DNA from 3 places in the Janthinobacterium sp. 61 genome. Region 2 is predicted to be linked to each of the others. Evidence: predicted binding sites of a transcription regulator. Region 2 holds the regulator's gene; each other region holds the start of a gene.
The links. The regulator FNR, encoded in region 2, switches genes on or off when oxygen is low (the NO sensors DNR and NnrR bind a similar motif). The targets are predictions, from matches to a motif close to TTGATNNNNATCAA.
Positions count from the first base shown of each region.

Region 1: a site for FNR is predicted at 5,192-5,205, ahead of CLU92_RS07220 (XrtA system polysaccharide chain length determinant). Genes of this name have one in related genera too.
Region 3: a site for FNR is predicted at 4,942-4,955, ahead of cydD (thiol reductant ABC exporter subunit CydD). Genes of this name have one in related genera too.

Region 1 is NZ_PJMQ01000001.1:1,564,046-1,571,889, reverse strand. It holds gene wecB (non-hydrolyzing UDP-N-acetylglucosamine 2-epimerase) at 1-1,104, opposite strand, end outside; gene CLU92_RS07230 (TIGR03016 family PEP-CTERM system-associated outer membrane protein) at 1,117-2,652, opposite strand; gene CLU92_RS07225 (XrtA-associated tyrosine autokinase) at 2,636-3,502, opposite strand; gene CLU92_RS07220 (XrtA system polysaccharide chain length determinant) at 3,523-5,052, opposite strand; gene CLU92_RS07215 (XrtA/PEP-CTERM system exopolysaccharide export protein) at 5,305-5,928, shown strand; gene CLU92_RS07210 (long-chain N-acyl amino acid synthase) at 6,128-6,874, shown strand; gene CLU92_RS07205 (serine protease) at 6,843-7,664, opposite strand; gene CLU92_RS07200 (hypothetical protein) at 7,661-7,844, opposite strand, start outside.
Region 2 is NZ_PJMQ01000001.1:4,398,023-4,405,866, forward strand. It holds gene ccoG (cytochrome c oxidase accessory protein CcoG) at 1-1,342, shown strand, start outside; gene CLU92_RS19915 (FixH family protein) at 1,397-1,921, shown strand; gene fnr (fumarate/nitrate reduction transcriptional regulator Fnr) at 1,925-2,683, opposite strand; gene CLU92_RS19925 (response regulator) at 2,923-5,997, shown strand; gene CLU92_RS19930 (TOBE domain-containing protein) at 6,097-6,864, opposite strand; gene CLU92_RS19935 (ATP-binding cassette domain-containing protein) at 6,905-7,606, opposite strand; gene modB (molybdate ABC transporter permease subunit) at 7,624-7,844, opposite strand, start outside.
Region 3 is NZ_PJMQ01000001.1:720,915-728,758, reverse strand. It holds gene CLU92_RS03390 (cytochrome ubiquinol oxidase subunit I) at 1-1,377, opposite strand, end outside; gene CLU92_RS03385 (amino acid ABC transporter ATP-binding/permease protein) at 1,498-3,180, opposite strand; gene cydD (thiol reductant ABC exporter subunit CydD) at 3,177-4,877, opposite strand; gene CLU92_RS03375 (GbsR/MarR family transcriptional regulator) at 4,995-5,573, shown strand; gene CLU92_RS03370 (hypothetical protein) at 5,683-5,862, shown strand; tRNA gene CLU92_RS03365 (tRNA-Arg) at 5,933-6,007, opposite strand; tRNA gene CLU92_RS03360 (tRNA-Pro) at 6,102-6,178, opposite strand; gene glmM (phosphoglucosamine mutase) at 6,261-7,598, opposite strand; gene folP (dihydropteroate synthase) at 7,638-7,844, opposite strand, start outside.

The sequences.
Region 1 (7,844 bases), 2.8 Mb from region 2:
GGCCGCGTGGCCATCCCACAGGGGGGGGATGCGGCCACGCTTGCCGCCCGTCTCCAAGATGGCGCGCGACAGCGCCAGGATGGCGGCCGGGTCCGTGCCTGCCAGGGTGTTCGTGCCGTCGCTGACCGTGACGGGCCGCTCCGTACTGATGCGCAAGGTCAGACAGGGAACGCCCAGGGCCGTGCTTTCTTCCTGGATGCCGCCCGAATCGGTCAGCACCAGGCGCGCGCCCTGCATCAGGCCCAGCATTTCCAGGTAGCCCAACGGCGGCAGGCAGACGATGGCTTGCCGCGCCAGCAACGCTTCCATGCCCGCCAGGCGCAAACTGGCCCGGGTGCGCGGGTGGATGGGAAACAGCAGCGGCAGCTGTCGCGCCAGTTGCCCAAGCGCCTGCAGCAGTGCTTCCAGCCGCACCGCGTCATCCACGTTCGATGGCCGGTGCAGGGTCAACAGGCCATACGCGGGCGGGCAGGCGTGGCCGTGGGCGCGCAGGGTGGTGGCGGGCTTGACTGCGCGCGGCAGTTGCTGCCGCAGGCTGTCGATCATGACGTTGCCCGTGAAGTGGATGCGTTCGGGGGCGATGCCTTCGCTCAGCAGGTTGGCGCGCGCGCCTTCCTCGCTGGTCAGCAGCAAGTCGGACAACTGGTCCGTCAGCACGCGGTTGATTTCCTCGGGCATGTGCCGGTCACCGCTGCGCAAGCCCGCCTCCACATGGATCACGGGCGTGCCGCGCTTGGCCGCCACCAGCGCGCACGCCAAGGTGGAATTGACGTCGCCCACCACCAGCACGGCGTCGGGGGCCAGCGGCGGAGGGGCGTCGAGCACGGCATCGAAGCGGCGCATGATCTCGGCCGTCTGCTGCGCATGATTACCGGAGCCGACGTCGAGGGCGATGTCGGGCGCGCGCATGCCCAGGTCGGCAAACAGCTGTCCGTTCATGGCCGTGTCGTAATGTTGTCCAGTATGCAACAAGGTCACGCGCACGGCAGGCGCCTGGTGCGCCAGGGCGGCCAGGATGGGCGCCATTTTCATGAGATTGGGGCGCGCGGCCACCACGCACAGCAGGTGCGCGGGCGCGTCGGATGAAAGGGCAGGGTCGGACATGCTGCGGCCTCCTTAGAATTGCATGGTGAGCGTGGCGCTAACGCCGTTTTCGCGGTAGTCGCCGCCCCGGTTGCTGGTGTGGCGCACGTGCCGCACGTCGATGCTGGCCGTCATGTTCGGCTGCAGGATGCGCGTGTAACCCGCCGTCACGGTGATGTTGTTGTCGCGCCGCGGCACGCTCAGCGAGCGCACGCTGGCGTAACCGGCATCGACATTCACGCTGCTGCGCGAATTGGCTTGCCAGCTCCAGCCCAGATTGCCGCCGACCTGGCGCATGCGGTCTTCGCTGCCGAATGTCATGCCAGGCAGCAAGGCGCTGTCGATGCCGCTGGCCGTTTGCGCCGTGCGGTCGACGGCCGTGACGCCGACGACCATCGCGCTCTTCGCCGTGGCGCGCGCCATCGTCAGTTGCAGCTGTTTTTGCAGGAAATAGCGGTGACTGAAGTAATTGATGGCGCCCCGTTCCGGCCCCAGCTTGTTGGCGTAGCGCAGGAAGGCAGCGATGCGCAAGCGCCTGTCACGCGCATTGGGAAGGATTGCGCGCCATAATTGATCGAGCAACTGGCCCGCGTCGTGGTCGCCCAGGCGCGCAAACTGCGTGGGCAGGGTGGTGATGTTTTCGCTGTAGCTCAGTTGCCAGTTGGTATGGCGCTGCAGGAGCGTGGCATCGAGGCTGTAGGTGTTGCCAAAAAAGCGCTTGCCCGTGCTGAAGGCCAAGCTGGTGCGCGGCGACGGTGTCCACACGCCGCCCAGCGACCAGAAACGGCCTTCCGGCGCCTTGCCGGTGCTCGACATATAGCTTTCCTTTTCCGTGCCGCCGCTGGCCGTGGCCGCCCATTTTCTGCCGAACGGATAGCGCAGGCCCACGCTGCTGCGCTGCATGCGCACGGGCGCCAGCTTGCTGTCCTGCGTGCGGCGCACGTCGTGGCTGGCGTTCCAGGTCCAGCCCTGGCTGCGCGGCTCGCCGCCGAGCAGCAATTCCAGCTCGTCGCTGTGTACGGACAGCAGGTCGCCGCCGCTGTCGACCGAATTGCGCGTGTAGCGCAGTTCGGCTGTGGCCAGGCCACGGAAGCGGTGGCGCAGGTAGGGGCTGATGCCGGTGGTGCGCACCGTGCTGGCATTGTCCGTGTCCGGAAGATCGGCTATCAGTTGCTGGCCGAATGGCGAGATGTTGCGCCGACTCACGCTGGCGTTGGCATCGATGAAGAACCAGTCCTGCACCAGTTCGGCGTCGGCCGCAGCGCGCAAGTCGTGGTCTTCGCTATTGCCGCGCTGCCCCGAGAGGGATTTGTGCCAGCTGTAATCGAGGTCCACGCGCAGGCGAGGGCCCGTGCCGATGAGGGCGATGGCGGGTGCGATTTCCGTGATGTAATCCGATTGCGCCTTGCCGGGCGGCGCGCGCAGCGCATTGTCCGTATAACTGACACGCTGGCGCAGCGAGGGTTGCACCAGCCAGTCGACAGCCAAGGCCGGCACGGGCAGCAACAGGGACAGCAACGGCAGCAGCGGCATCGCCTGCGGCGTGCGGCGGCTAGTCGTAATAGCCATAGCCGTAGTAGTCGTTGCCGGGAAACGATTTGGTCTTGTTATAGATTAAATGGATGTGTTCGCACGATTCGATCTGGCGCAGCGCTTCCTTGACGGCGTGCTGGGTCGTCGTTTCCGCCTCGACCACCATCACCACCTGGCCCATCTGTCCCACGAGCGCGTGCGCTTCGCTTGTGATCAAGAGGGGCGGCGAATCGAAGACGACGACGCGGTCGGCGTAGCGGCTGGCGATCTCGGCCAGCAGCCGGCTCATGGCCCGGCTGGCCAGTAACTCCGTCGCATGCTTGTTGCTGCGCCCGGCAGGCAGGATGCTCAGGTTGGCCACGTTGGTTTTCAGGATCACGTCCGCCATGGCCAGCTGCGGGTCGAGCAGCACGTCCATCAGCCCCGGCTCGGGCGACAGGCCCAGCACTTTCAGCACGGACGGGCGCGCCACGTCGGCATCGACCAGCAGCACCGTGATATCCATTTCCATGGCGATGCTCATGGCCAGGTTGACGGCGCAATACGTCTTGCCTTCGCCGGGCATGGCGCTGGTGACGACGATCAGGTTGCCGTGGCGGATGGCCTCGGCGCCGCTGGCGCGCGCCTGGCGCAGCAGCGGGCGCTTGATGATGCGGAAGTCTTCGGCCACCGAACTGCGCCCGCCTTCCAGCGTGAGCATGCCTTGCTCCGCCAACCTGGCCAGGTTCAGGGCGCGGTACTGGGGGTTGCTGGCCGCCGCCAGGGTGTCCGCGCTGTCGGCATCATCGGCGTTGTCCGCTGCGTACGGCATGGGGGTTTCCGCCACGCCCGGGATGAGGCCTTCCTGCCTGCCGCTGTCCTTGCTGGTGCACTCCTTGCTGGTCATCGTCGCTCCCGTGGCGTGGTCTAGAATTTGAGCAGGGCGGCCGTCATGACCCCGCTGTACAGCAAAAACAGGCTGCCCAGACAGGCGGTAAATCCATAGCGGGCGCGGCGACGGCGCACCTGCTGCAGCGGCGTCCAGTTCATCGATACCGTGCCCAGCACGTTCAAGCCCGTGGCATCGCGCAGTTCGGCGGGGCTGAGGAAGGTGGGGCGCACCTGGCTGATCAAGAGGGCCGTGGCGATGCCGGCTACCAGGGCTGCGCCCAGCGCCGCGCTGAACAGCAGCGGACGGTTCGGGCCGACGGGCGCATATTGCACCGTGGGCGGATCGATGATCTTGAAGGCCATCATCTCGGTGGTGGAACTGAGTTCGCCCGACAGCTTGGCCGCTTCGCGCCGGCCAATCAGCTTTTCATAGTTTTCCTTGTTGATGATGTAGTCGCGGTTCAGTTGCGCCAGCTGCGATTCCACCTCGGGCACGGCATTGCTTTGCGCCAGCAGGCGCTCATTGCGCGCCTTGTATTCCTGCACGCGGGCGCGGATGGCGGCCACCTTGGCGTCCGCGTCCGTCAGCGCCACCTTCAGCTGCTGCAGCATGGGACTGTAGTTCTTGCCCGGGTCGCCTGACGCCGTTTTCAGCTTGCTTTCCTCGACCTTGCGCTCTTCCAGCTGGGCAATGAGGCGCTTCGAGGCGATGATGTCGGGGTGCAACTCCGTAAATTGCATGCGCAGGCTGTCCAGATTCTTGTTGAGCGAGGCGATGCGCTCGTCGAGTTCCGGGTTCGTGATGGCCGACGCGTTCGGCTCCAGGTCGAGCACGGGTTCGTCGCCCTCGATCTGGCTCAGGATGGCCTTGCGCGATTGCTCCGCCTCGAGCAATTCCAGCTTCGCATTGTTCAGACTATCGGACGACATCTGCAACTGGCTGCCATAGTCGATGCCCTGGCGCGGCAGCAGCAGATTGTTGCGGATCTTGAATTCCTTCATCAGGTTTTCCGCCGCGCTCAGCTTGTCCTCGTAATTCTTGATCTGCTCGTCGATGAATTGCACGGCTTTCTGCGAATCGCCTTTTTTTCCCTGGAAACTGCCTTCGACAAAGATGGTCAGCAGGCTTTGCACCACGTCGCGCACCAGCTTCGGGTCGCGTCCGCTGTAGCTGATGGTGTAGATATCGTAGGCGTTGGTGCCGGTGATCTTGATGCGGCTCATCAGCTCATCGAGCCGGGCTTCATGTTCGCGCACGGTCTTCGAATCGAGATCGAGGTCGACCATGCGCATGACGCGCTCCACGTTCGGGCGGCTGAGCAGGGTGCGGCTCATGATGGCCACCTGCTGCTCCGTGTTCGGCACGCTGGTCATGCCGGCCAGCAGCGGCTTGAGGATGGTTTGCGTATCGACAAACACGCGCGCCGACGTCTGGAAGTCGTCGGGTAGCGTAATCACTCTGATGAAGCTGCCGATCGCCACCAGCCATGCCACCAGCACTGCATGCCAGCGGTATTTCCAGATGCCCTTCAGGCTGGAAAGCAGTTGCTGTATCAATTGCTCCATGTCGCTTCCTTCAGGTGACGGTGCTGCACGGTCGATGGCTGGGCGGCGCGGACAACGGCGTCTTGCAAGGAATGCTTGCCTGTTGAGTAAGCAAAGTATAGAGCGCCTGTCGGGCAAGATTTCCCAAGATGATTGCTTCTTGATACGCCTCAAGGTTCACTTGCCGGGTTTTAATAATCATAGGAAGTTCGCGGCCCAGGCTGGTTCTGCGGGAACTGCCATGGACGCGCCATCGACTCGAAGAGGCCCCGCATGAATCCGTTTCGCCGTGCATTTGTCTGCCACACGCTGGTCCTGGCCTGTAGCGCGAGCTTGCTGGGGGGCTGCCGCGCACGCTATCCGCTGGCGCCCGCCGACGACAGCGCCCCCATGCACGATTACCTGATCGGCCCGGGCGACTCCGTCAACATCGTTGTGTGGCGCAATCCGGAAGTGTCGCTAACGGTGGCCGTGCGGCCGGACGGCAAGATCACGACGCCGCTGGTCGAGGATTTGGCCGCCAGCGGCAAGACATCGACCCAGCTGGCGCGCGACATCGAGCACGCCTTGGGCAAGTTCATCCAGCAACCGGTGGTGACGGTCATTGTCACCAATTTCTCCGGCCCGTACGGCGAGCAGATCCGGGTCATCGGCGAGGCGGCCAAGCCGCAGGCGCTGCCGTACCGCCTGGGCATGTCGCTGATGGATGTGCTCATCGCCGTGGGCGGCATTACGGACTTTGCCGCTGGCAACAAGGCCAGCATCATCCGCACGACCGATGGCAGGCAGCAGCAGCTGGGTGTGCGCCTGGATGACCTGCTCAAGAGTGGCGATATTTCCGCCAACGTCATGATGCGGCCGGGTGACGTGCTGTTGATACCGGAGAGCTTCTTTTAGTAGCGAACTCAGCAATATTAAAACCGCAGTGACATTTGTCTTTTTGTACTCTTCAGTAAATTTCAGCGCGCAATGTTGCCATCCAAAGGCACCATCTTCTGTTTATTTGTCTGGAATTGGGAACTTTTCTCGACTTTTTCTTGTCTCAAGGCATTGGCTTCAATCCGTCGCGATGGCGGCCGATGAACGTGAGGACAAGATGAGCGTGAAAGATGAACCCATTATTTCCTTCGACACGCCAGGCACCTTCAGTGACCTGGTGGTGGGCGAGGGACAGATCGACCCGGCCATGGAGCACGAGCTCGACCTGCAGCGCTTTCATATCCGCATGGCCAATTCGCGTGGCCGGCGCGAAGCGGCCAGTTTGCTGATCCGCAAGATGTACGGCTGGCGCGGCTATGCCGTCGATCCCGGCATCGCGCATGCCCTGAACAAAATCACCCTGTTTGCGGAAACGGCAGGCTCCACCGTCGGTACCATGACCTTGTGCCTGGACAATGAAGAGACGGGCTTGCCCGCCGATGAAAACTTCCGCGACAAGCTCGACTCGCTGCGCGCAGAGGGGCGGCGTCTTTGCGAACCATCGCGCCTGGCCATCGACAAGGGCGTGAGCAAGCGCGTGTTTGCGGCGTTGATTCATATTTCGTATATCTATGCCCACAATATTCACGGTTTTACGGATTATGTGATCGAAGTCAATCCACGGCATGTGGTGTTTTACAAGCGCATGCTCGGTTTCAAGGATTTTGGCGGCCAGCGAGAGTGCACGCGCGTAGGGGCGCCGGCCGTGCTGCTGCGTCTGGACCTCGACTACATGGGGGCCAGGATCCGCGAGTACGGCGGCATGATGGAGCAGCATGGGGGTGAACGATCGTTTTACCCCTATTTTTTCCCGACATGGGATGAACCTGGCATCACCGACCGGCTGAGGCAGGGACGCAACTGACGCATTTATCTTTCAGCAGGATCGTTTGCATGTGGCTGCCCGGAATCGCGTAGGTGATACCGCTGGGCGTGCTGATGGCCGCTTCTTTCAAACCTTTGACATACACCATGTTGACGATGCCGTAGACGAGACCAGTCTCGGGGTCGAACAGGGGGCTGCCGCTGCTGCCCGGATACGCCGTCGCGTCCAGCTGGAACACGATGTACGGTGCTTTTTTCAGTTGCGCCAGGCGCCGTGGGTCAAGGCGCTGCGCATTGTCGCTGGGCGTGACCACCGGCGTCAGCGACGACACGGTGGCGCGGTGCGTGACGTGATGTAAGCCCAGCAAGGTAGCCAGAGGAAATCCCGTAAAGGCCATGGCCTGGCCTTCGCGCACCGTGGCCGCGTCGCCCAGCGCCAAGGCAGGCAGCGGCGCGCCCGCCAGGCGCAGCAGGGCCAGGTCGTGTTCCGTGTCCAGCACCTGGACTTTGGCGGGGCGAAATTGCGTCGCCTCGCCCTGGCCCGTGAGTATGCCGATGACTTCGTCCGGATTGGCGTCTAGCAGCTTCTGGATCACATGGGCGCAAGTGAGCACGCTCAAGCCGTCGCCCGCCACGAAGCCCGTGCCAATGAAATGCATGGGCGGCGTGCGCGTCTTTTGCCAGCTGCCCACGCCGACGATGGACGGTTTCACGCGCGCAATGACTTGCGCCAGCGCATCGTCGGCGCGGCAGGGTGCGCTTGCCAGGGCCAGGGCCAAGGCAAGGCAGGACATCAGGGCGGAGGAGAGCGTCTGCGGCAGGGCTTTCATGGCGGCGTACTTTCAGCAGGAGGAGATGGCGGGGGCTGCAGCAGCGCGCATAGCAGCATCAGATAGCACAACAGGGCAATGCGTGGCACGTCAAGCAGGCTGTCGAACAGGCCGACGACGAGAAAACCCAGCAGGGCGGCGGCGCAGGCCAGCGCGCCCTGGTCGCCTCCCGCCGCCTGG
Region 2 (7,844 bases):
AATCTACCCTCGCGAGGCCAAAGGACGCTACGCTACCTGGCGATGGGTATGCGTATGGCTTACCCAGCTGGCGTTCTACGGCTTGCCGTGGTTGACCTGGAATGGCAGGCAAGCCCTGCTGTTCGATTTGACCACGCGCAAGTTCTACATTTTCGGCGTCGTGCTGTGGCCCCAGGATTTCATCTATCTGGCGGCCCTGCTGATCATCTGTGCGTATTTGTTGTTCCTCGTCACGGCCATCGCCGGGCGGGTGTGGTGCGGGTTCTCTTGCCCGCAAACGGTATACACGGAAATCTTCCTGTGGGTCGAACGCCGCATCGAGGGCACGCGCAGCGCGCGCATGGCCCTCGACAAGCAGGGACCCTCCGTGCGCAAGGCTTTCAAGAAAACGGCCAAGCACCTGGCATGGGGCGCCATCGCCCTGTGGACGGGCTTTACCTTTGTCGGCTATTTCACGCCGATCAAGGAACTGGCGCGCGAGGTGACCACCCTCAATTTCGGTCCCTGGGAATGGTTCTGGGTCTTGTTCTACAGCCTGGCAACCTACGGCAACGCGGGCTGGCTGCGCGAGCAGGTGTGCAAATACATGTGCCCCTACGCGCGCTTCCAGAGCGCCATGTTTGACCAGGACACCCTGATCATCACTTACGATGCCAAGCGCGGCGAACCGCGTGGCGCCATCAGCAAGAAGGCCGGCAACAACGACAAGCTGGGCGACTGCATCGACTGCACCCTGTGCGTACAAGTGTGTCCGACCGGCATCGATATCCGCAACGGCCTGCAGTATGAATGCATCGGCTGCGCCGCCTGCGTCGACGCCTGCAACAGCGTGATGGACAAGGTCGACCGGCCGCGGGGACTGGTACGCTACAGTACCGACCATGCGATGGAAAACAACTTCAGTTCGAAGCAGATCCGCCAGCGCGCCATGCGCCCGCGCGTGCTGATCTACACTTCCATCCTGGCCCTGATCATCATCGCCGTGTGTACCTCGCTGGCCCTGCGCACGCCCCTGAAAATGGACGTGATCCGCGACCGCGGTTCGATGGGACGCGAAGTGGAAGACGGCATGATCGAAAACGTTTACCGCTTGCAGATCATGAACACCTCGGAGCAAACCCAGCATTTTAAAATCAGCGCTTCCGGCTTGCCGGGCCTGACCTTGCTGACGCGCGAAGAAGTAACCTTGCAGCCGACGGAAACGCTGGGCTGGCCGATCCGCCTGCGCGTGCCGCACGGCGTGGGCGAGAAGGGCTCGAACAAGATTGCGATCGAATTGCACTCGCTGGACGACCCATCGTTGCATGTGCGTGAAAGCGCGGTATTCATCGTACCGCGCTAATGTAGGAAGGCCAGTCCCCGGATGGGGATTGGCCGATTAAACAGGAGAAATATCATGTCCGACAGTCTCAAGCTGCAAGCCCCCGTTGCCCCGTGGTACAAGCATCGCTGGCCATGGCTGCTGATGATCGGTCCCGGCCTGTCCGTGGTCGTCGGCAGCTTCATGGGCTATATCGCGTTTACGCAGCCTGATGCGCTGGTGGTGGGCGATTACTACAAGCAGGGAAAGGCGATCAACCAGGACTTGCGGCGCGATACTGTCGCCAGCGACCTGGCGATGGATACCAGCCTGTCGTATGACGTGGCGTCAGCGCGCCTCAGTGGCTCCGTGCACAGCTTCGGCAAGGCTTACCAGGGTCCGCTGCAGCTGCATCTGGCGCATGCGACCTTGCCGGAAAAAGATATCAAGCTGCTGGTGCAGCCCGATGCGGCGGGCAACTTCTCGGTAGCGCTGCCGATGCTCGAGCGCAGCCGCTGGCAAGTGCTGGTGGAAAACGACAAACGCGAGTGGCGCCTGTCCGGCATCTGGACCTGGCCGCTGCAGCGCAGCATCGCGCTGCACGCGGATGAAGAGCTGTAAGACTTACTTGCAGACGTCCGTACCGGCCGTAATGGCCTTCAACTTGGCCGGCTGCAAGATCTCGATCTCGCGGTTGGAGACGCGCAGCCAGCCTTCCTTCTTGAATTTCGACAATAAGCGGCTGACGCTTTCGATGGTCAGGCCCAGGTAGTTGCCGATTTCCTCGCGCGACATGCGCAGCTGGAAATTGCTGCCCGAATAGCCGCGCGCCTCATAGCGCGAGGCCAGGTTGACGATGAAGGCGGCAAAGCGCTGTGTCGCCTGCATATTGCCCAGCAACAGCATGACGCTTTGCTCGCGCGTGATTTCCTGGCTCATCATCCGGTGGAAATGGCGCAGCAGGGTAGGCATACTGCCCAGCAATTGTTCCAGGCTGGAAAACGGGATTTCACACACTTCGCTGTCTTCCAGCGCCACCGCATTACAGTGGTGGCGGTCGGCGCTGATGGCGTCCATGCCCAGCAGTTCTCCTGCCATCTGGAAGCCCGTCACCTGCTCTTCGCCACCCGGATTGATCTGGTACGTCTTGAAGTGCCCCAGGCGGATCGCGTACAGGTTCTGGAACGAGTCGCCGATGCGGAACAGCGAGGCGCCGCGCACGATCTTGCGGCGGCGACCGATGATCTGATCCAGCCTGTCCATGTCGCCCACATCGAGGCCCATCGGCAGGCACAATTGATGCATGCTGCAGGTCGAGCATCGCGCACGCAACGCTTCCACGGTCACTGTGGGCAAGGTGGGAGTGAGGAGCGCTTCAGTCATGTCGGTACCTTTTAGAAAATGCAATACCGAGTTTACTGCATACACGGTTGCCGTGTGCCAATTTCACCGCAATTGCGCTGAATAAACGACGTTCTGACTTTAATTATATGGCAACATCGTCAAAAGCCCTTGCAGCGAGGGCAATTTGCGCGGCACCGCTTGCCAAGTTGATGTATTGATAGGAAAATTCCTGACAGCATTATCTGCCGCCTGTGCCGCCCGGTACTGAAAAGGAAATCATGAAGCCTCTCGGCATCAAAGCAAAAGTCGCCTTGGCCACCAGCCTGACCTCGATCGCCATGATCGCACTGGTCACCATGATCCAGTTGCAGCACATGCGCGCTGACTTCACGCGAGTACTGCTGAGCCAGCAATCTGCCCTGATCACCCGCACCGCCGCCGAGCTCGACGACAAGCTGGGCATGCTGCTGCAAATCGTCACCCTGACGGCCAGGCAGCAGCCGCCGGAATTGATCGCCCAACCCGCCAAGCTGCGCGAATACTATGCGCGCCGCTCGATGCTGGTGCTGTTCGACGACGTGCTGGTGCTCGATGCGCAAGGCGCCATCGTGGCCGACATGCCGCTGGTCACGGGCCGCGCCGGCATCAACGTTGCCGAGCGCGAGTATTTCCAGACCGTCCTGCGTACACGTCAGCCCATGATCACCGAGCCGATGCTGGGCAAATCGAGCGGCATGCCCATCGTGCAGATGGTGGCGCCCGTGCTCACCGCCGATGGCCAGGTGGCCGGTGTGGTGATCGGCGTGCTGCGCCTGTACAAGGACAACCTGCTGGGGCGCCTGCGCTCGGAAAAGATCGGCAAGAGCGGCTATTACTTCATTCTCACGCGCGGCGCCGTGCCGCGCTACGTGCTGCACCCCGATACCAGCCGTTTGCTGCAGCCGCGCCAGCCGAACGCCAACCTGACGACCACCCAGATGCTGAAGGACGATGGCGAAGGCAGCATGGTCAGCACCAACAGCCGCGGCATCACGGCCGTCAACAGCTTCAAGCGCCTGAAATCGGTGAACTGGCTGCTGGCCGCCTCGCTACCCATCGAGGACGCCTTCGAACCGTTTGATGGCGTGCTGTACCGGCTGGTGCTGTGGAGCATCCTCGCTTCGCTGCTGGCCGCTTTTGTTCTGGGCTGGGTTACCGTGCGCCTGCTGTCGCCGCTGGTGCGCCTGCGCGATACCCTGCTGGCCCTGCGCACCAGCGGCAGCCGCTTCACGCCCGTGCCAGTGCAGCAGCGCGACGAGATCGGCGAACTGACGGAGGCGTTCAACGGCCTGATGTGCGAACGCGACCGCCTGCAGCAGGAACTCGAATCGCGCGCGGCGGAACTGGAACTGGAGCGCGACCGGGCCGAGGCGGCCAACCGGGCGAAGAGCGACTTCGTGGCCAACATGAGCCATGAAATCCGCACGCCCCTCAATGCCGTGCTGGGCATGGTCTATTTGCTGGGCAATACCAGGCTCGACACGGAACAGCGCAAGTATCTGACCATGGTGCGCGTGGCGGGCCAGTCGCTGCTGGGCATCCTCAACGACGTGCTCGATTATTCGAAGATCGAAGCGCGCCGCATGGAATTGTCGCCCGTCGAGTTCGACCTTGACGAAGTCATGAATACCCTGGCCACGACGATGACGATGAATGCGGGCGAGAAGGAGCTGGAACTGGCCATCGCCGTCGAGCCCGACGTGCCGCGGCGCCTCGTGGGCGACGCCCAGCGCCTGCAGCAAATCCTCGTCAACCTGGCCGGCAATGCCATCAAGTTCACCGAGAGCGGCGAAGTGGTGGTGGCCGTCAGCCTGGCCGAGAGAGAAGAAGGGCGCGCCTGCCTGCGCTTCGAAGTGCGCGACACGGGTATCGGCATGACGGAACTGCAGCAACAGCAACTGTTTTCCGCCTTTTCACAGGGCGACCAGAGCATCACGCGGCGCTTCGGCGGCACGGGTTTGGGCCTGGCCATCAGCAAGCAACTGATCCACATGATGGGCGGCGATATCGCCGTGGCCAGCAGCGAAGGCAAGGGCAGCCGCTTCTGGTTCAGCGTGCCCTTCGAGATGCTGGAGCAGCCGGCCGAGACGCGGCGCACGCCGGCCCTCGGCCAGCTGCGCCTGCTGGTGGCCGACGATAACCGCACTACACGCGAACTGATCGTCAAGCTGATCGAGGCCTGGGGCTGGCTGGCCGACGAAGTGGACTCCGGTTTTGCCGCCATCGAACTGTATCGCGAACGCCTGGCGCAGCAGCAACCGTATGACGTGGTGCTGGCCGACTGGCACATGCCCGTGATGGATGGCCTGGCCACGGCCAAGGCCATCCGCCAGGCGGCCAGTGGCCAGCGCCAGCCCATCGTGGTGATGGTCAACGCCTTCGCCCGCAACCACCTGGAAGAGATTTCCAGCGCGGCCGAGGCCGATGTCGTGCTGATGAAGCCGATCACGGGATCGAGCCTGTTCGATGCCCTGCACCAGGCGCTGATCGCCAAGAACGACGGCGGCGAGCAGCGCATGCTGCACCAGCCGCTGGGCACGGAGCTGGCCGGCGTACATTTCCTGCTGGTGGAAGACAATCATTTGAACCAGGCCGTGGCGCGCGGCATCCTCGAACACATGGGCGCTACCCTGGACGTGGTGGGCGACGGCCTGCAAGCGGTGGAGCGGCTGCGCACGGAGGCGCTGCGCTACGACATCGTGCTGATGGATATGCAAATGCCCGTCATGGACGGCTTCAGCGCCACCCACATCATCCGCACGGAACTGCGCTTGAACTTGCCCGTGATCGCCATGACGGCCGGCGTGCTGGCGTCGGAGCGCGAGCGCTGCATGACGGCCGGCATCAGCGATTTCATCGCCAAGCCCGTGGTGGTGGAAGAGATGATGGAAGTCATCCTGCGCCACCTGCCCAAACGCCCGCAAGTGCAGACGACCGAGGCGGCACCCGTTGCCGATGAGGAAGTGTTTTCCATGGCGCCGCTGATGCGCGTGATGGGACGCGATGCGAAAGGGCGCGGCGTGCTGCGGCGCATGGTGGAAGATGCGCTGAACAAGGGCATGACGCCCGTGCGCGACGCTGAAACAGCGTTGCAAACGGGCCGCCACAGCGACGTGGCGCGCATCTTGCACGGCGTGCGCGGTTCCGTGGGCACCCTGGGCACGAAACGCCTGATCCGCGCCGCGTTTGCCACCGAGGAAGCCATCGACGCCGGTCGACTCGACGAGGTGCCGGCGCTGCTGGCGCACACGGCGCGGGAACTGGAGCAGGCGCTGGCGGCGGCGTCCGATTGGTTGTCGAGGCTGAAAGATTAAAAGAGTAGGTCGGATTAGCGCTTGCGCGTAATCCGACATGATACGCCAACAATATTGTCGGATTACGCGGCGTGCCCCCGCTAATCCGACCTACGCAATTTACGCCGGCACGCCCAGAATCACGCTGGACGCCTTGAAAATGGCCGTCACATTGCTGCCAAGCTCGATACCCAGCTCGCTGCTGCTCTGGTTCGTGATGATGGCGGCGATCGTGCCGCCGCGCGGCAAATCCAGCACCACCTCCGTGTTGACGGCGCCCGTCTGCACACGCGTCACCAGCCCGGCCAGCTGATTGCGCGCGGAAAAGCGCGCCCCTGCGCTGTCAGTCACGAGGATGATGGACGACGCCTTGATCAGCGCGAACGCTTCCGCGCCCGGCACCAGGCCCAGGCTCTCGCTGCTGCCCTGCGTGACGATGGCGACGATGTGCTGGCCACCGGGCAATTCCAGTGTGACTTCATCGTTGACGGCGCCCTGTTTCAGTTCGGCTACCTTGCCCAGGAATTGATTGCGTGCCGTGGTTTTCATGGCCATTCTCCGTATGAGTAAAAGATCGTCGGCGATGCCTTCCGCCTGACTGCCCAGCTGGCACAGGTAGCGGGCATGCTCGCGCTCGATGATGCGGAAATTGTCGACCAGCTGGCGTCCCCGCTGCGTCAGCCGCGTACCACCGCCGCCCTTGCCGCCCGTCAAGCGCTCGACCAGCGGCTCGCCGGCCAGGTTGTTCATGGCGTCGATGGCGTCCCAGGCGGCCTTGTAGCTCATCTTCACAAGCTTCGCCGCCTGCGTGATGGAGCCGCACTCGGCAATGGCGCCCAACAATTCCACGCGGCCGGCGCCGCCCAGATGCTCTCCACCCACCGTCATCCATACCGAGCCTTGCAGGCCGATTTCCGCTGTCGCTGATTTATCCAATGCGTTCACCCAAAGCCATGTGTTCTTCCCCGTTATCGATCTGTCCGTCGCGCAAGTACAGCACATGCTCGCCCAGGATGCGCGCATCTTCCGGATCGTGGGTGATCAGGATCATGGGCACGTCCAGGCGCTGCTGCCACTGGCTCAGTTCCAGACGCATTTTGACACGCAGGGCCGGATCGAGGGCCGCAAAAGGCTCGTCGAGCAGCAGCGCGGCCGGCTCGGCCACGAGCGCCCTCGCCAGCGCCACCCTTTGGCGCTGGCCACCGGACAACTCGTCGGGAAACTGGTGCGCCAGTTCCTGCAAATGAAATGCGGCTAGCCAATGCTCGACCTTGTCCAGCTTTTCGCGCGCGCGCGGGTTGAACCAGCCCCGCGCCAGGCCGAAGCCCACGTTCTGGCGCACCGTCAGGTGCGGGAACAGCGCGTAATCCTGGAACAGATACGCCACATTGCGTTGCTGCGGCGGCAAATTGATGCCAGCGGCCGAATCGAACAGGGTGCGCCCGTTCAGGCGGATATGGCCGGCGTCAGGCGTGAAGAGTCCGGCAATGGCTTTCAGGGTCATGCTCTTGCCGGCGCCAGACGGGCCATACATGGCGATGCGCTGACACTCGGACGTGCATTTCACCTGCAAGTCGAAGCGGCGTTTGCCGGAGCGCAAGGTGGCGCGAAGGTCGAGGTCGAGTTGCATAGGCGTCGTCATTGGCGTCATTTGTGCGCGATGCGCCCGGGCGCCAGGCGGCCAGCCGACAGCAGCACCACGATACAGACAAAGGAAGTGATCAGCACCAGGGTGTTGGCCACGTCGTCCTGGCCCGCCTGCACGGCTTCATACACGGCCACCGACAGGGTTTGTGTCTTGCCGGGGATGCTGCCGGCCACCATCAGGGTGGCGCCAAACTCGCCCAGCGCACGCACAAAGCCCAGCA
Region 3 (7,844 bases), 3.7 Mb from region 2:
TTCGATCACCCACGGCTGGCGGCCCACTTCGGCCACGATCCAGCCCGCTTCAATCGCCACCCACGGCAGCGGAATGGCGAACACGGCCAGCTTCAGCAGCCAGCGGTGCTTGTCCAGGGTGCGGCGCGTCGACAGGATGAAGAACGTGCCAGTGAGCAAGATAAAGAACATGCCCAGGCCAACCATCACGCGGAAGGACCAGAACAATGGCGCCACGGGCGGCACGGTGTCGAGCGCGGCCTTGCGGATCTGCTCGGGCGTGGCCTGGCGCGGATCATCGACATAGCGTTTCAGCAACAGGGCATAACCCATGGACTGGCCTTTCGACTCGAACATGTCCTTCGCCTCTTGCGGTACGGGGCTGCCTGGCGCCACGCTGCGGATGGTTTGCAGCGCGTCATACGCCTTGATGCCATCCTGGATCAGCAGCTCGCCGCGATCGACCAATTGCTCGATGCCGGGGATTTCCGTCGTCAGCGAACGCGTGCCGATCAGGCCCATCACCATCGGGATATGCACGGCGTAATGCGTCTCGCGCGCTTTCGCGTCAGGGAAGCCGAAGGCCGTGAAGGCGGCAGGCGCCGGCTCCGTGGTCCACATGGCTTCGATGGCGGCCAGCTTCATCTTTTGATGTTCTGACGACAGGTAGCCGCTTTCATCGCCGAGCACCACCACCGACAGCGCGGCGGCCAGGCCGAACGAGGCAGCCACCGTCATCGAGCGCTTGGCCAGCTGCACGTGGCGGCCTTTCAGCAAATACCAGGCGGAAATACCCAGCACGAAAATCGCCGCAGCCGTATAGCCAGCCGACACGGTGTGCACGAATTTCGCCTGTGCTACAGGATTTGTCAGCACGGCGCCGAAGTCCGTCACTTCCATGCGCATGGTCTGTGGATTGAAGGCCGCGCCGACGGGATTTTGCATCCAGCCGTTGGCGATCAGTATCCACAGGGCGGAGAAGTTCGAGCCGATGGCCACCAGCCAGGTCGTGACCAGGTGGCCGCGCTTCGACAGCTTGTCCCAGCCGAAGAAGAACAGGCCGACGAAGGTCGCTTCCAGGAAGAAGGCCATCAAGCCCTCGATGGCCAGCGGCGCGCCGAAAATGTCGCCCACATAATGGCTGTAATAGCTCCAGTTCATGCCGAACTGGAACTCCATGACGATGCCCGTCGCCACGCCCATGGCGAAGTTGATGCCGAACAAGACACCCCAGAACTTGGTCATGTCGCGCCAGATGGGGCGGTTCGTCATCACATACACCGTCTCCATGATGGCGAGGATCACTGACAGGCCTATCGTCAGCGGAACGAATATAAAGTGGTACAGAGCTGTCAGCGCAAACTGCAGTCTGGATAAAGCGACAATATCGAAGTCCATATGATTTCCTTGGTGTGTCCCTACTGTGATTGTAAACTTGGCATCTATCTGCTGCAGTCCGCTTGGCGCCGGTGTTGTAAAATTGTCAGTCAGCGCCGCCTGTGGCTCCCCTATTCTTCTTCAATCGCCGCGCAAGCCGGCCAACGCCGCCTCGAAGGCTTGCGTGCCACGGTGCGCGTCAGCCACGATGCGGCCATCGCGCAGGCTGACCAGCCGGTCCGCCAGCGCCGCTTCGCGCCGCAAGTGGGTGGCGATCAACAAGGTACGTCCGTCGCTGCGCGCGCGCAGGCGCTGCAGGACATCGATTGCCACCTGCGCATTGAGCGCCTCGGTGGCTTCGTCCAGCAGCCACAAGGTCGATTCGTGCAGGAACAATCGCGCCAGTGCCAATCGCCGCGCCTGCCCGCCAGACAAGCCCAGGCCGCCTTCGCCCAGCAAGGTATCGAGGCCGCCCGCGAAAGCCCGCACTTCTTCGTCCAGGCCGGCCGATTGCAGCGCAGCCCACAGCTGCGCATCGCTGGCGGACGGGTCGGCCAGGCGCAGGTTATCGCGCAGGCTGTCCTGGAACAGTTCCGTTTTCTGGGTAAACAGGCAGGCGCGCGGCGCGCTCACCTTGCCCGACAACGGCGCCAGTTCGCGGGCGGCGATGGCCAGCAAGGTGGACTTGCCCACGCCGCTGGGACCGATCAAGGCCACTCTTTCGCCATCCGCGATGTGCAGCGATACGTCATGCAAAATGGCGACATTGCTGCCCGCATGCGCGGCGCTGACATGTTCCAGGCGCAAGCCCGGCGCGCTGTCAGCCGGCAGAGCGGCGATCTCTTGAGCATCGAGCCGCGGCGCCAGGCGGCGCATGGCCAGCAGCATGCGGCCCGCTTCCAGGGCGCCACGGCGCAGTCCCGCAAACGGCTCCACGGCCGTCAGGGCGATCAGCAGGGCCAGGGCTGCCAGCGGCACGTTCAGCGCCTGCTGCTGCACCAGCGCGGCCACGGCCAGCAGCACGCCGGCCAGGGTCACGCTGCCGGCCACGCCGTAAGCGGCGCCAGCCGCCGTCTCCAGGCGCTGCAGGGCGAAATCGGCTTGCGCCAGCGAGCAATCAATCTGCCCCAGCGCGGCGCACTGGGCGTCGATGCGCCCCGCCATGACGAGGTCCGTCTGGCCCGCCACCAGGTCGATGGTGCCGGAACGCAGTTTTTCGATGGCGCGCGAGCGCACGATGGCGGGACGGCGGGCAGCGCGCGCGACCAGCCAGCTGATGCCCCCGCCGGCGGCCAGCAGCCACGCAGCCAGGCCCAGGCCCAGCTGCCACTGCATCGCGCCCAGCGCCACGCCCGCCAGCAAGGCCGCGCACAGTGCCGTGAAGGCTGGCACCAGCAGGCGCAGGTACAGCGCTTCGAGCGCATCGATATCGGCCGTCAGGCGGAACAGCAGTTTGGCCGGCTGGCGCAGCAAGCGGCTGGCCGCTTCCGGGCGCGACCAGCCACGGAACAGCTGCACGCGGATGCTGGCCAGCGCGGCGAATGTGGCGTCATGCGTGACGAGGCGCTCCGCATAGCGCGAACCCGTGCGGCCGATGGCCAGCAGGCGGATGCCGGCCGAAGGACCGAACACATCGAACAGCAAGGCCGTCGAAGCGTGCAAGCCAGCGATAGAGGTGGCCGTAATGAACCAGCCGGACAGGCCCAGCAAGGCCATGCCGGCCACCGCCGTCAGGGCCGCCAGCATGGCGCCACCGATCAGTTTGCCCGGCTGGGCCAGCAGCAATTGCCGCAGGACAGGGTTCGCTATAAGTGAATTTTTCATGCGCGCGCTTCTTCCTTATGCTCCTGCACTTGCGCCTGCGCATCGACCTGCACCGTGCGCTGCAAACGGCCAGCCAGCACGGGGTCATGCGTGGCGACAATCATCGTCTTGCCCTTGGCCAATTCCAGCAAGGCATCGGTCACGCGTGCCGCCGTTTCGCTGTCCAGGTGGGCCGTCGGTTCATCGACCAGCAGCAAATCGGCGTGCGGATGCAGGGCCACGCGGGCCAGCGCCAGGCGCACGGCCTCGCCGCCGGACAAGCCCTGGCCGCCATCGCTGAGCATGACGGCCGGCTGCGCCTGCGCCACGGCGGCCAGATCGGCCAGGTGCAGCGCCTGCGTCACGTGCGCGGCATTTGCGCCAACGCGGCCCAGGGTCACGTTCTGGCTGACGGAAGCGGCAAACACGTGCGGACGCTGGCCCATCCAGGCCATGCGCTGGCGCAAGGTATTCACGGTACTGTCGGTCAGGCGCACGCCGCCGATGCGGATATCGCCGCCGCTGGCGGGCAGCAAGCCGGCCAGCAAGGATAGCAAGGTGGTCTTGCCGGCGCCGCTGGCACCCAGCAGGGCCACGTGCTCGCCGGCGCGCACAGTCAGCTTGAACTGCTCGAACACGGGCGCTTCGCCAGGATGGGCAAAGCGCAGTTGATGGATCTCGACGGCGGGAGGTGGCGCCACCGCCATGGCGGCGGCGGAAACGGCAGCAGCTTCCACCCCGGCGCCAGGCAAGGGCACGCCATCGGCAGCCAGGTCGTGCAAGCCGGCCAGGCCCGCTTCGCCGGCCGCCTTGTCGTGCCAGACGGCGGCCAGTTCGCGCAGCGGCTCGAAGAATGCGGGCGCCAGCAGCAGGATGAACAAGCCCTGCCCCAGGCTCAGTTCCCGACCCCAGGTACCGAAATTGATGCTGCCCAACAAGGAGAAACCGATGAACGCCGCCACCATGGCCACGCCCAGCGCGGAAAACAATTCCAGCACGGCGGACGACAGGAAGGCGATGCGCAGCACCACCATCGTGCGCCGGCGCACGGATTGCGACGAGACATCCAGCCTTGCGGCCGTGGCGTCGACGGCATCGAGCGCGCGCAAGGTGGCCAGACCGCGCAGGCGGTCCAGCAAAAAGGCGTTCATGCTGCCCATTTCCACCATCTGCGCGCGGCTGGCCGCTTGCGCGCCCATGCCCACCAGGGCCATGAAGACGGGAATCAGGGGCGCGGCGATGAGCAGGATCAAGGCGGCGATCCATGACAGCGGCGTCACCACGGCGAGGATCACGAGGGGCACAAGCATCACCTTCCAGCGCGCGGGCTTGTAGCGCACCAGATACGGCACGATGGCTTCGGCCTGCTCGGCGATGACGCTGGCCGCCTGGCCCGACTGCGCGCGCTGGCGGTCCAGCGGCGAACGGCGCGCCAGCGCCTGCGCCACTTCCCCGCGCAGGCTGGACAGGTGCTCGCGCGCCGCAGCATACATGCGCCGCGCGCCCCACGCTTCACAGCCGGCGCGCAGCACGCCCAGCAGCAGCACGCCAGCGGTCGGCAGCAGGGCCGCGCGCCAGGGCGCACCGTCGAGCATGGCTTGCACGGCCCAGGCCAGCAAGGCCGCTTGCGGCAGCCACAGCAAGGCGGCACCACCTTGCGCCAGGCTGGCGGCACGGGGAAGAATAAAGCGGGGCAAGGATGGTGGCGTGGCAGGCATCTCTAAACTTTTTGAGTTTTCAGAATTTTCTGTAAATTCGATTTTTTGTATAATACTGCGAAACATGACATAAATCAATTGACCCTGCGGGTGTGGCGTGAAAAAATTCAGATAATTATGAAAACTCAAAATATCCACATGACGCCGCTGATCCTGACCTTTGTCAGCCATTTCGGCGAGATGGGCAGCCGCTGGGGCTTTAACCGTACGGTGGGACAAGTGTACGCCTTGTTGTTTGTCTCGGAGCTTCCTTTGCACGCGGACGAAATCGCGGAACACCTGAGTTTTTCACGCTCGAACGTCAGCATCGGTTTGAAGGAATTGCAGGGCTGGGGCTTGATCCGCCAGTCGCGCATCCCCGGCGACCGGCGCGAATATTTTTCCTCGCTGGGCGATGTGTGGCAAATCTTCCGCGTGGTGGCCGCCGAACGCCGCCGTCGCGAAGTGGCACCCACCTTGACAGTGCTGCGCGAATCGCTGCTGGCGCCGGCCACGGAACCCGTGGACCAGTATGCGCAAGAGCGCATGCGCGAAATGTATGAACTGGTCGACCTGGCCAACACCTGGTTCGACGACTTGCAGCGCCTGTCGCCCGAATCGATGGCGCAACTGATGAAAATGGGCGCCAAGGTGCAAAAGCTGCTCAATGCCAAGGACCGCCTGTTTGGCAAGAGTCCCGACGACAGCGAGAAATAAGCGCAGCGTTTACACGCCGCATACACGCGGCGCCCGACTCTTTACACCGTCTTTATGCCTCTCTCGCTATGCTGGCTGGCACCACCGCCACCCTTGCGAAGGAGCTTCCATGCATGAATCCCCATTCCAGCCACGCGCGCGCGACCTGATCCGCCAGCATTTGCCTGCGCGTGAAAGGCTGCGCCTGGCACGCCTGGCGAGCAAGAAAATACTGTCCGTATTGTCTGCGCTGCTGTGCGCGGTGCCGCTGCTGTATTTGCTGAGCGTGGTGCTGTTTGCGCAGCCATAAGGCCGCGAGCGTATAGACAGGAAGAGAGAAGGATGCGGCCGCATGGCGCAAGCCGTGGCCAGTATGAAACTGGTCCGCCCAGAGGGAATCGAACCCCCATTCACGGTTTAGAAGACCGTTGTCCTATCCGTTGAACGATGGGCGGAGAGGTGCAGTATTTTAATCCATGCGCGCTAGCAATGAAATGCCTGCGCGGAATAGAAAACGGGCTGTCATTTCTGACAGCCCGCTTATGACTTTGGTCGGAGTACAAGGATTCGAACCTTGGACCCCCTGGTCCCAAACCAGGTGCGCTACCGGGCTGCGCCACACTCCGAAGACAAGATAATAACGCCCCCACCCAATTTCGTCAATTGCCATAGACGAATTAGATGGAAATAACTATCGGTTCCTGCCTATCACGCGGTGACTTTATCGGCAATGCGGCGCGCCATGCTCTCGGCCTGCACTTTATCTTTCGCCTCGACCATCACGCGGATCAGCGGTTCGGTGCCCGAAGCGCGGATCAGCACGCGGCCTGTGTCGCCCAGTTCGGCCTCGACCAATGCTTTCTCGGCCACCATGGCGGCATTTTGTTGCCAGTCGAAACCGGGCGCCACGCGCAGGTTGATCAGGGTTTGCGGAAACAGCACCAGTTCGGCCAGGCATTGCTGCAGGCTCTGGCCGCTGCGTTTGAGCGCGGACAAGACTTGCAGCGCGGAGACGATACCGTCTCCCGTCGTGTGGCGGTCCAGGCACAGCAAATGGCCGGAGCCCTCGCCGCCCAGTATCCAGCCCTTTTCCTTCATGACTTCCAGCACATAGCGGTCGCCCACCTTGGCGCGCGCAAAGCCGATGCCCTGCTGCTTGAACAGCACTTCCAGCGCCATGTTGGTCATCAACGTTCCTACGGCGCCGGCCACGGGGCCCGTCGCCAGGCGGTCCTTGACCATGATATACAACAACTCGTCACCGTTATACAGCCGCCCCGTGGCGTCGCACATGATCAGCCGGTCGGCGTCGCCATCGAGGGCGATGCCGAGATCGGCACCGTGCTCGACGACGGCTTCGGCCATGGCCTTGGTTGCCGTGGCGCCAAAGCCCGCATTGATGTTGAAGCCATCGGGCTTGTTGCCGATGGCGATGACTTCCGCGCCCAGCTCATGGAACACGTGCGGCGCGATATGGTAGGCGGCGCCATGCGCGCAATCGACGACGATCTTCAGGCCGCGCAAGTCCAGTTCGTTCGGGAAGGTGCTCTTGCAAAATTCGATGTAGCGGCCCTGGGCATCGTCCAGGCGCTTGGCGCGGCCCAGCTTGTCGGATGGCACGCAGGCCATGGGCTCGTCGAGCGCCGCTTCGATTTCCAGTTCCACGCTGTCGGGCAGCTTGGTGCCCTGGCCGGAAAAGAACTTGATACCGTTGTCGTGATACGGATTGTGCGACGCGGAAATGACCACCCCGGCAGACAGGCGCAGCGCCCGCGTCAGGTAGGCGATCGCCGGCGTCGGCATGGGGCCGGCCAGCATCACGTCCACGCCGGCCGCCGACAGGCCAGCTTCCAGCGCCGCTTCCAGCATGTAGCCGGAAATGCGCGTGTCCTTGCCGATCAGCACAGTCGGGCGCGCCTTGCCGCCCTGCGACTTGGCCAGCACCATGCCGGCCGCATAACCGAGGCGCATGACGAAATCGGGGGTGATCGGGGCCGTGCCCACCAGGCCGCGAATACCATCGGTGCCAAAATATTTACGCGTCATATATTTCTCTTTTTGTTGTTTATAATGAATCTTACAGCTTCAGTGCACCATGCGCCAGACCTTCAGCGCATCGACGGTTTCAGCGACATCATGCACGCGGATAATTTCCGCACCTTGCGCTACCGCAGCAAGCGCACCGGCAACGCTGCCCGCCAGGCGCTGCTCGACGGGACGCCCCGTCACGGCGCCTATCATCGATTTGCGCGACAGGCCGGCCAGCACGGGCAGGTCCAGCTCGCTTCGCAA